3 regions of the Roseateles sp. P1_C6 genome follow, and region 1 is predicted to be linked to each of the others. Evidence: riboswitches for the same ligand, from Rfam matches in the RefSeq annotation. Region 1 holds a riboswitch; each other region holds the start of a gene.

The links. Region 1 has a riboswitch for S-adenosylhomocysteine ahead of metH (methionine synthase). Riboswitches for the same ligand answer to the same signal wherever they lie in the genome.
Region 2: linked by a shared signal. The riboswitch ahead of ahcY (adenosylhomocysteinase) and the one ahead of metH (methionine synthase) in region 1 are both predicted to bind S-adenosylhomocysteine.
Region 3: linked by a shared signal. The riboswitch ahead of AC1D29_RS26785 (MFS transporter) and the one ahead of metH (methionine synthase) in region 1 are both predicted to bind S-adenosylhomocysteine.

Annotation. Positions count from the first base shown of each region.
Region 1 covers NZ_JBFUAK010000005.1:479,079-482,317, reverse strand. The annotation lists gene AC1D29_RS13580 (ABC transporter ATP-binding protein) at 1-51, opposite strand, end outside; gene AC1D29_RS13575 (GntR family transcriptional regulator) at 48-395, opposite strand; gene AC1D29_RS13570 (HD-GYP domain-containing protein) at 540-1,742, opposite strand; S-adenosyl-L-homocysteine riboswitch at 1,828-1,892, shown strand; gene metH (methionine synthase) at 1,913-3,239, shown strand, end outside.
Region 2 covers NZ_JBFUAK010000010.1:267,149-270,387, forward strand. The annotation lists gene AC1D29_RS22465 (aldo/keto reductase) at 1-652, opposite strand, end outside; gene AC1D29_RS22470 (AraC family transcriptional regulator) at 810-1,715, shown strand; S-adenosyl-L-homocysteine riboswitch at 1,735-1,817, shown strand; gene ahcY (adenosylhomocysteinase) at 1,893-3,239, shown strand, end outside.
Region 3 covers NZ_JBFUAK010000014.1:8,738-11,976, reverse strand. The annotation lists gene AC1D29_RS26790 (hypothetical protein) at 1-1,688, shown strand, start outside; S-adenosyl-L-homocysteine riboswitch at 1,751-1,834, shown strand; gene AC1D29_RS26785 (MFS transporter) at 1,847-3,031, shown strand; gene AC1D29_RS26780 (DUF3616 domain-containing protein) at 3,021-3,239, opposite strand, start outside.

The DNA.
Region 1 (3,239 bases):
GAAGCGGAACGCCTTGCGCACGCCTTTCATCTCGATGACCTTGGTGCTCATGGGGCGGGTTCCTGGGTGTTCAGCGCGTCGCGCAGTCGTTCGGTGAGTTCGGGCTCGGTCATGCCGAGCGAGCGGGCGATCTCGCCCGCGGCGGCGAGGTGGGTGTCGAGCTGGGCCAGGCGCATGTCCTTGGCCAGGCCTTGCGCGTCGGCCACGAACGACCCCTTGCCGTGGCGGGTGACGATGACGCCTTCGGACTCCAGGTCCAGGTAGGCGCGCTTGACGGTGATGACGCTGACGCGCAGGTCGGCGGCCAGCGCGCGGATGGACGGTAGCTCCTGCCCCGCCGGCCAGTCCCCGGCGGCGACGCGCTGGCGGATCTGCTCCACGATCTGGAGGTACATCGGCCTCGCGTCGGTCTGCGAGATGAAAAGACTGCTGTGCATAATGTGTATACACAGAATATATGCACAGTCGACTGAATGCAAGCGCCGAAATGACCAAGGGCGGCCCGTGGGCCGCCCTGTCGGTGTGACGTCAGCCGCCGCTCAGAGCTTGAGCAGCGCCTCCAGGTTGACGCGCAGCCTGAATTCCGCCGGCGCCAGGCTGGCGACGATGGCCTGCGCGGCCAGCCGCGTGTCGCGCGGCACCGGGTTGCTCAACGGGCTGCCGCTCTTGCCGATCAGCGCGGCGACCAGCGGCTCCGTCGCGCTGAAGCCGCGCTTGAAGACGATGCCGACCTCGCCATTGGCCAGGCGCACGATGCTGCCCGGTGGATACAGGCCCACGGTCTTGATCAGCGCGGCGCCGGCCTCGTCGGGCTGGCCCAGCTCGTCCAGGTAGACGGCGCGTGCCGCGGCGGCACCGCTGAGCGCCTGGCGGCTGCGGCGGGGCGACAGCCGCGCGCCGAACAAGTCGATGCGGCGCAGCAGCCTCGCCAGCCGCTCGCCATCGCTGCGGCTGCTGAGCGGGCCCGGGCCGGCTTCGTGATGCAGCCGCACCGCCGTCAGCCAGGTGCCATCGGTGACGCCGACCTGTGCCAGCCGAGTGGCGGCGCGGTCGCCGTGCGCGGCCAGCGCCTGGCGCTGCGCGGGCGTCGCCGGGTCCACTTGGTTGGCGAGGCGGTCATGCGCGGGGCCGGCGCCGTAGTTCATCGTCAGCGCACCGCCCTGCAAGGCCGCGCGCAGGTCGGGGCCGAGCTGCAGCTGCTGGGCGACGAGATCCGCCAGCAGCAGCGACAGCAGCGCGTGGCGGGCGCTGTAGTCGCCGAACTCCTGGCTGCTCTCGAAGATGAGCAGCAGCAGCGTCGCATCGGGGTGGAAGTGCAGGCGCTTCAGCGCGGCGTCGCGCACCTGCACCAGGCGCGTGCTGAAGTCGACCGGCTCGGCCTCGCGCAGCAGCGCATGCGTGTGCAGCAGCAGGTCGGACCAGGCCTCGCGTGGGCCCTGCTCGACCTTGCTCGGGACCAGGGTGTCCAGCCGGAAGCCGGTGTCGGCCTTGGCGATGTCCGACAGCGGCACGTCCTGCATGACCAGCGTGTCGAGGCGGTGGGCCAGCGCCCGCTGGTACTCCACCGTCTCCTCGGCGTTCACGAAGGCGCCACCGTCCACGAGGCTGCGCACCAGCGGCGAGTCACGCAACACCTGGCCGCGCGCGAACAGCAGCTTGCCGCTGGCGTCGAACAGGTTGTAGGGCAGCGTCATGCCCAGGCGCAGCGTGCGGGCGGGCAGGGGGATGAGGTCGGCAGGCATGAATCTGTTGATTCTGTACGGCCATTCGGCATCTGCAAGCCGAGCTTGAGCGCTGGCGAAGGGCCGCCTGCGTAGAATTCCCGGCTCATCCGAGGAGCGCTGCGAGGAGTTTCCCCAGGCTCGGATCGTTTCAAACGGCGCTCATCGATCTCCCGCGTGGACCGCCATCGATGACCATCTCGCCGCCCCCTCTCAAACTTTCCGGCCTGGAGCCGGTCGCCATCGACGCCGGCAGCCTGTTCGTCAACATCGGCGAGCGCACCAACGTCACGGGCTCCAAGGCCTTCGCCCGCATGATCCTCGCGGGCCAGTTCGAGCAGGCGCTGGCCGTCGCGCGCCAGCAGGTCGAGAACGGCGCGCAGGTCATCGACATCAACATGGACGAGGCCATGCTGGACAGCCAGGCGGCCATGGTGCGCTTCCTGAACCTGATCGCCGGCGAGCCCGAGATCGCCCGAGTGCCCATCATGATCGACTCGTCCAAGTGGAGCGTCATCGAGGCCGGCCTGAAATGCATCCAGGGCAAGGGCATCGTCAACTCCATCAGCCTGAAGGAAGGCGAGGCCGAGTTCCGCCGCCAGGCCAAGCTGGTGCGCCGCTACGGCGCCGCGGCCGTCGTGATGGCCTTCGATGAGAAAGGCCAGGCGGACACCTTCGCGCGCAAGACCGAGATCTGCGCGCGCGCCTACAAGGTGCTGGTGGACGAGGTCGGGTTCCCGGCCGAGGACATCATCTTCGACCCCAACATCTTCGCCATCGCGACGGGCATCGAGGAGCACGACAACTACGCGGTGGACTTCATCGAGGCCACGCGCTGGATCAAGCAGAACCTGCCCGGCGCCAAGGTGTCGGGCGGCGTGTCCAACGTGTCGTTCAGCTTCCGCGGCAACGAGCCGGTGCGCGAGGCCATCCACACCGTGTTCCTGTACCACGCCATCCAGGCGGGCATGGACATGGGCATCGTCAACGCCGGCATGGTGGGCGTCTACGACGACCTCGACGCCGAGCTGCGCGAGCGCGTGGAAGACGTCGTGCTGAACCGCCGCGCCGACGCCGGGGAGCGCCTCATCGAGATCGCCGACCGCGCCAAGAGCGCCGGCAAGGACGACTCGGCGCGCCTGGCCTGGCGCGCGGGCGACGTCAACCAGCGGCTGTCGCACGCGCTGGTGCACGGCATCACCGACTTCATCACCGAAGACACCGAGGAAGCCTGGCAGGCCATCCTGGCCAAGGGCGGCCGGCCGCTGCACGTCATCGAAGGCCCGCTGATGGCCGGCATGAACGTCGTCGGCGACCTGTTCGGCGCCGGCAAGATGTTCCTGCCGCAAGTCGTCAAGAGCGCCCGCGTGATGAAGCAGGCCGTGGCCCACCTGCTGCCCTACATCGAGGAAGAGAAGCGCCTGCTCATCGAAGGCGGCGGCGACGCCAAACCCAAGGGCAAGATCGTCATCGCGACCGTCAAGGGCGACGTGCACGACATCGGCAAGAACATCGTCA
Region 2 (3,239 bases), on a different contig from region 1:
GGAAGCCGCGGCCCAGCGGGCTGTACGGCACCAGCGCAATGCCCAGCTCGCGGCAGGTCGGCAGCACCTCGGCTTCGACATCGCGACTCCACAGCGAATACTCGGTCTGCACCGCGGCGATGGGGTGCACGGCGTGGGCGCGGCGAATCGTCGCCGCCGAGGCCTCCGACAAACCCAGGTGCTTGACCTTGCCGGCCTTCACCAGCCCGGCCATCGCGCCGACCGTGTCCTCGATGGGCACGTTCTTGTCGACGCGGTGCTGGTAATAGAGATCGATGTGCTCGACGCCCAGGCGCCGCAGGCTGGCGTCGCAGGCTTCACGCACATAGGCCGGGCTGCCGTCGATGCGCAGCACCGCGCCGTCCGGCGCGCGCACGTTGCCGAACTTGGTCGCCAGCACGACGTCATCGCGCCGCAGCGCCAGCAGCTGGCCCAGCAGGCGCTCGTTGGCACCCACGCCGTACATGTCGGCCGTGTCGAGGAAGTTGATGCCGATGTCCAGCGCATGGTGCAGCACGGCCAGCGACTGCGCGTCGTCGGCCGGGCCATAGAAATCGGACATGCCCATGCAGCCCAGGCCCAGGGCCGAGACCTCGGGGCCGTGGGTGCCCAGGCGGCGGCGCGGCAGGTGTTGAGAGGGGGTGGTGGTCATCGCGGAACTCCTTGAATGAATCATCAACGGGATGACGAGAGCTTAGGAATCCCCACCCCGCTTCGCCCAGCACAAAGCTGGGGCATGCTTGCCTGATCCTCCGAGGCCATGCCCGGCGTTACACAAAACCCGCGTCAGCCTTTGCACAATGGGCCGCATGCCCCAAGACGACGACCTGCTGGCCCTGCGCGAACGCGCGATTGCACTGGCGCTGGCTCGTGCCGGCAGCGACGGCCTGCACGGCACCGCCCTGCCCTGGCTGCGGCTGATCCGCGCCAGCGCCCCGGCCCAGCCGGTGCCGGCCGTCTACGAGCCCGGCCTCGTCCTTGTGCTGCAGGGCCGCAAGCAGGCCCGGGTCGGTGACGCCGTCGTGCAGTACGACGCGATGCAATGCCTGCTCGTGCCGATGACCATGCTGCCGCGCGGCCAGGTCATGGAGGCCAGCCCCGCCAAGCCCTACGTCTGCCTGCGCCTGAGTTGCGAGACCCAGGCGCTGGCCGAACTGCTGCTTGACAGCGACACGCCGACGCAGGCGGACGACGGCGCGGCCGGCCTGCAGGTCGCACCCGTCACCGCGCCGCTGCTGGACGCGGCGCTGCGGCTGCTGCAGTTGCTGGACCACCCGCAGGACCTGAAGACGCTGGCACCGCTGCTGCAGCGCGAGATCCTGTATCGCGTGCTGACCGGGCCGCTGGGCCCGCGCCTGCGCACGCTGACCCACACCGACGGCGTCACGCGGCGTGTCGGTCGCGTCGTCGAACAGCTGTCGCGCCGCTTTGCCGAGCCACTGCGCATCGAGGAGCTGGCGGAGATCGCGCACATGAGCCCGTCGACGCTGCACCTGCGCTTCAAGCAGCTGACCGCCCTGTCGCCGCTGCAGTTCCAGAAGACGCTGAGGCTGCAGCAGGCCCGCAAGCTGATGCTGGGCGACGGCCTGGACGCCGCCAGCGCCGCGCACCGGGTGGGCTACGAGAGCCCGTCGCAGTTCAGCCGCGAGTACCGGCGCCTCTTCGGCACGCCGCCGCGTGAGGACATCTCACTTCTGCGTGCCAGCACCGGCTGACCTGCGCCTAGAATGCGCGTCTTCCGAGGAGCGTTGCAACCTCAGCACCTTTTGAGGCCAGGCTCGGAGATTTCACCCCCCCTGCAACCGCGCTCACCCGCTGGCCATCCGTGCCTGGGTGAGGTTTGATCCCCTCGCACGACCGCCAGCGGCTTCATTCGCTTGAAGGAGCCCTGCATGAGCACCACGAACCACATCGTCAAGGACCTGTCGCTGGCCGACTGGGGTCGCAAAGAGATCAAGATCGCCGAGCACGAGATGCCGGCGTTGATGGCCATCCGCAAGGAATACGCCGAGAGCCAGCCGCTGAAGGGCGCGCGCGTCACCGGCTCGCTGCACATGACCATCCAGACGGCCGTGCTGGTCGAGACGCTGCAGGCTCTCGGCGCGGAAGTGCGCTGGGCGTCGTGCAACATCTTCTCGACGCAAGACCACGCTGCCGCCGCGCTGGCCGCCGTCGGCACACCCGTGTTCGCCTACAAGGGCGAGACGCTGGAAGACTACTGGGACTACACGCACCGCATCTTCGAATTCGCGGATAAGGGCGCGGCGGGCGAAGGCCCCAACATGATCCTGGACGACGGCGGCGACGCAACGCTGCTGATGCACCTGGGCCAGAAGGCCGAGAAGGACCTCTCCGTGCTGGCCAACCCCGGCAGCGAGGAAGAGCGCATCCTGTTCGCGGCGATCAAGAAGAAGGTTGCTGAGGACGGCACCTGGTACACCCGCAAGAGCGCCGAGATCATCGGCGTGACGGAAGAGACGACCACGGGCGTGCACCGCCTGAAGGAAATGTCGGCCAAGGGCACGCTGCTGTTCCGCGCCATCAACGTCAACGACTCGGTCACCAAGAGCAAGTTCGACAACCTGTACGGCTGCCGTGAGTCGCTGGTGGACGGCATCAAGCGCGCGACCGACGTGATGGTGGCCGGCAAGATCGCCGTCGTGGCCGGCTACGGCGACGTGGGCAAGGGCTCGGCGCAGGCGCTGCGCGCGCTGTCGGCCCAGGTCTGGGTGACCGAGATCGACCCCATCTGCGCGCTGCAGGCGGCGATGGAAGGCTACCGCGTCGTGACGATGGAGTACGCCCAGGACAAGGCCGACATTTTCGTGACGACGACCGGCAACAAGAACGTCATCCGCCACGAGCACATGCTGGCGATGAAGAACAACGCCATCGTCTGCAACATCGGCCACTTCGACAACGAGATCGAGGTCGCCGCGCTCGAGAAGTACGAGTGGGAAGAGATCAAGCCGCAGGTCGACCACGTCATCTTCCCGGACGGCAAGCGGATCATCCTCTTGGCCAAGGGCCGCCTGGTGAACCTGGGCTGCGGCACGGGCCACCCGAGCTACGTGATGAGCTCCTCGTTCGCGAACCAGACGATCGCCCAGATCGAGCTGTACGCGCACAAGGACAACTACGCCGTCGGCCAGGTCTACGTGCTGCCCAAGCACCTGGACGAGAAGGTCGCGCGCCTGCAGCTGACCACGCTGAACGCGCAGCTGACCGAGCTGACCGAG
Region 3 (3,239 bases), on a different contig from region 1:
GGTCTTCTTGGCGCTTGAGCCTGGTGTCGCTGTGCGTGCTGGCGTCCTGCTCGGGGCTGCCGCTGCAGGTGGACCGCAGCGCCCGTGCGCCGCGGCTGGAGGGCTATGGCAGCGTCGACTTCGCGCCGACGACGCGCGTCGACGAAGCTCGCCGGCTGTTCGGCCAGGGCGTGGCGCAGGCCTATGCCTTCAACGAGAACGAAGCCGTGCGCATGTTCAAGGCCGCGCTGGCAGCCGACCCCGGCTGCGCGATGTGCGCCTGGGGTGTGGCCTGGCAGCTGGGCCCCAACATCAACGCGCCGGACCGTGGCGACCTGACCGAAGCCCGGCGCTACGTGGACCTGGCCGTGCACCTGCGCGAGAACGCCAGCCCGCGCGAGCGCGAGCTGATCGCCGCGATGGCGCTGCGCTATGCGCATGCCAGCCAGCGCGCGGAAGTCGCCGTGCTGAGCGCGCCCGTCTGCGGCCAGACTTCCGGCAAGCGCGCCGACCCGCTGGACTTGGCCTACGCCGACCGCCTGCATGCGCTGGCCGACCGCGCGCCCGGCGACCCTGACCTGCTGTCCCTGTGGGCCGAGGCCGAGTTGGTCGCCACGCGCGGTGACTGGTGGGACGACGACACGGGCCAGCCCCGCGGCCGCGTCGGCGACTTGGCCGCGCGGCTGGAAGCGGTCGTGGCCCGCCACCCGCGGCACACCGGCGTGAACCACTACCTGATCCACGCGGTGGACACACCCACCCAGGCCAGCCGCGCCGTCGGGGCCGCCGAGCGCCTGGGCGGCTTGGCGCCGCAGTCGCCCCACCTGGTGCACATGCCCTCGCACACCTTCGGCTTGCTGGGGCGGTACGGTGAGGCGGCGGCCGTCAACGAACGCGCGCTGGCGCTGGACGACGCCCGTGAAGCCGAGCTGGAGCGCCAGGGCTTCAGCGTCGGCAAAGACTGGCGCATGCACAACCGGTCCTACCTGTGGTTTGCCGCGTTGATGCAGGGCCGCGGCGATGTGGCCCTGGCCAACGCGCGCGCCGCCGCCGAGCATGCCGCGAGCTGGACCCACCCCTCCGGCGAATACCTGCGCAGCCGGCCGGTGCTGACGCTGATGCGGCTGGAGCGATGGGAGGACGTGCTGGCTGAGCCCATGCCCAGCGGTGGCCTGGGCGTGGCGACCGTGCTGGGCCAGCAGGCGCGCGGCGTGGCCTTCGCGCGCACCGGGCGCCTGGCCGACGCGCAGCAGGCGTTGGCGCAGCTCGCGCCCGTCGCGGACCGGCTGATCAGCGAGAACGCCCGTGACGATTTCAGGGAGAAGACGCTGCGCGGCCTGGCCCAGGTGGCCAAGGCCCGTTTGGCGGCCGAGGTCGCGCTGGCCGAAGGGCGTGCCGACGCGGCGCTGCAGCTGCAGGCCGAAGGCGTCGCGGCCGCGAAGTTCGTCGACCGCATGGAGCCGCCGATGCTGGCCGCCGGCTCGCGGCTGGCGCTGGGCGACCTGCAGCTCAAGGCGCAGCGCTGGGCCCAGGCCGAGCAGAGCTTTCGCGCCGACCTGGCCGAGCACCCCACCAGCGGCTGGGCACTGCGCGGGCTGCTGCAGGCGCTGCAGGCCCAGGGCCGGCCCGCGGCCGAGCTGGCGGGCGTGAAGACGCAGCTGGCAGCCAGCTTTGCCGCGGCCGACGCGTCGCTCCAACCAGGGCGCTGACGTTCGCGTCGGTCCGTAGAATCCGCCTCGCGCCGCGCCGGGCTTGAGCCCCGCGGTGCCGTCCTGCCGAGGGGTGCTGCGACGGAAGGCCTTGGGGGCCTCCGCCACGCTCGGTGGCGACGCTGGTTCAAGGGCGCCCTTTGTGAAAAGGGTTGTCCATGCATTCAAGTTCCGCCTCCATACGCACCATCCTGCCGCTGGCCTTCGTCACCGGCGTCAGCATGGCCGCGATGGACCTCTACCTGCCCGCCGTGCCGGCGCTGCAGACTGGCCTTGGCATCAGCGTGCCGCTCGCCCAGGCCACCGTGGCCGTCTACCTGGCCGGGCTGGCGGGCGCGCAGCTGCTGTGGGGCGAGCTGTTGAACCGCCTGGGCCCGCGGCGCTGCATGGAGGTGGGCCTGGTGCTGCTGGCGCTGACCAGCGTGGGCTGCGCGCTGGCGCCCAACATCGAGACGCTGCTGCTCATGCGCCTGCTGCAAGGGGTGGCGGCGGCTGCGGCCACCATCGTGGCGCCCAGCGTCGTGCGCGCGACGCTGGCTGACGCCGACGTCGTGCGTGGCATCGCGGCCATCTCCATGGTCGAGGCCATCGTGCCCGCGGCCGGTCCGGTCATCGGCGCCGCGCTGCTGCACGTGGTGGACTGGCGCGGCACCTTCTGGGTGCTGATGGCGTTGTCGCTGCTCGTGCTGCCCTGGGTCGTCAAGATCGCACCACGCCGCCTGCCCGGGCTGGACATGGCGCACCACGCCAGCTACCTGGACATCGCGCGCAACCCGCGCTTCCTGCGCCTGGCGTTGTCGCATGCGCTGTGCATCGGCGCCTTGCTGACCTTCCTGGCCAGCTCGCCGCAGCTGCTGCAGCACTCGCTGGGGCTGGGATCGGGGGCTTTCGCGCTGCAGCAGGTCATCGGCGTCGGCGCCTTCATGCTGGGCGCCACGCAGTCGGGCCGGCTGGCGGCACGGCTGGGCCATGCGCGCGTTGTGCACCTGGGCAACGCGGTGCAGGTGGTCGCCTGCTCGCTTGCGCTGCTGGCGTCGCTGGTATCGGGGCCGCTGCCTTATGCGGCCGTGGTGGGCTACTGGTTCTGCTTCTGCGGCGCGCTGGCCATCCGTGGGCCGGCCACCTTCGGCGACGCGCTGGCGCTGCCGCCGGCGCAGATGGGGCGGGCCACGGCGATGTTGATCCTGGCCTTGCTGGCGGCCGGCGCGCTGGGCACGCAAGTCGTGGCGCCGTTCATGGGCCGGGCCGACAGCGCGGCGCCGTTGTTTGCCGGCGTGCTGCTGATGCTGCTGGCCAGCGCGGCGCTGGTGTGGCGCTACCCGACGGCGCCGGCTAAGGCCTGACGTCCAGCGCGCGGAACGAGCGCTTGGCCGGTGCGGCGTCCTTGCAGGCCTTTTTGCCCACCATGACGCCGCCGTCATCGCTGAGCAGCGTCACCTGCCCATCGGGCCAGGCGAACAGCGCCTCCGGCCGCAGCGTGCCCAGCTCGGCCTTGACGGGCGTGGGCGCGTCGGCCGCCTTGCCGCTCCAGCGGAACAGCGCGAACGTACC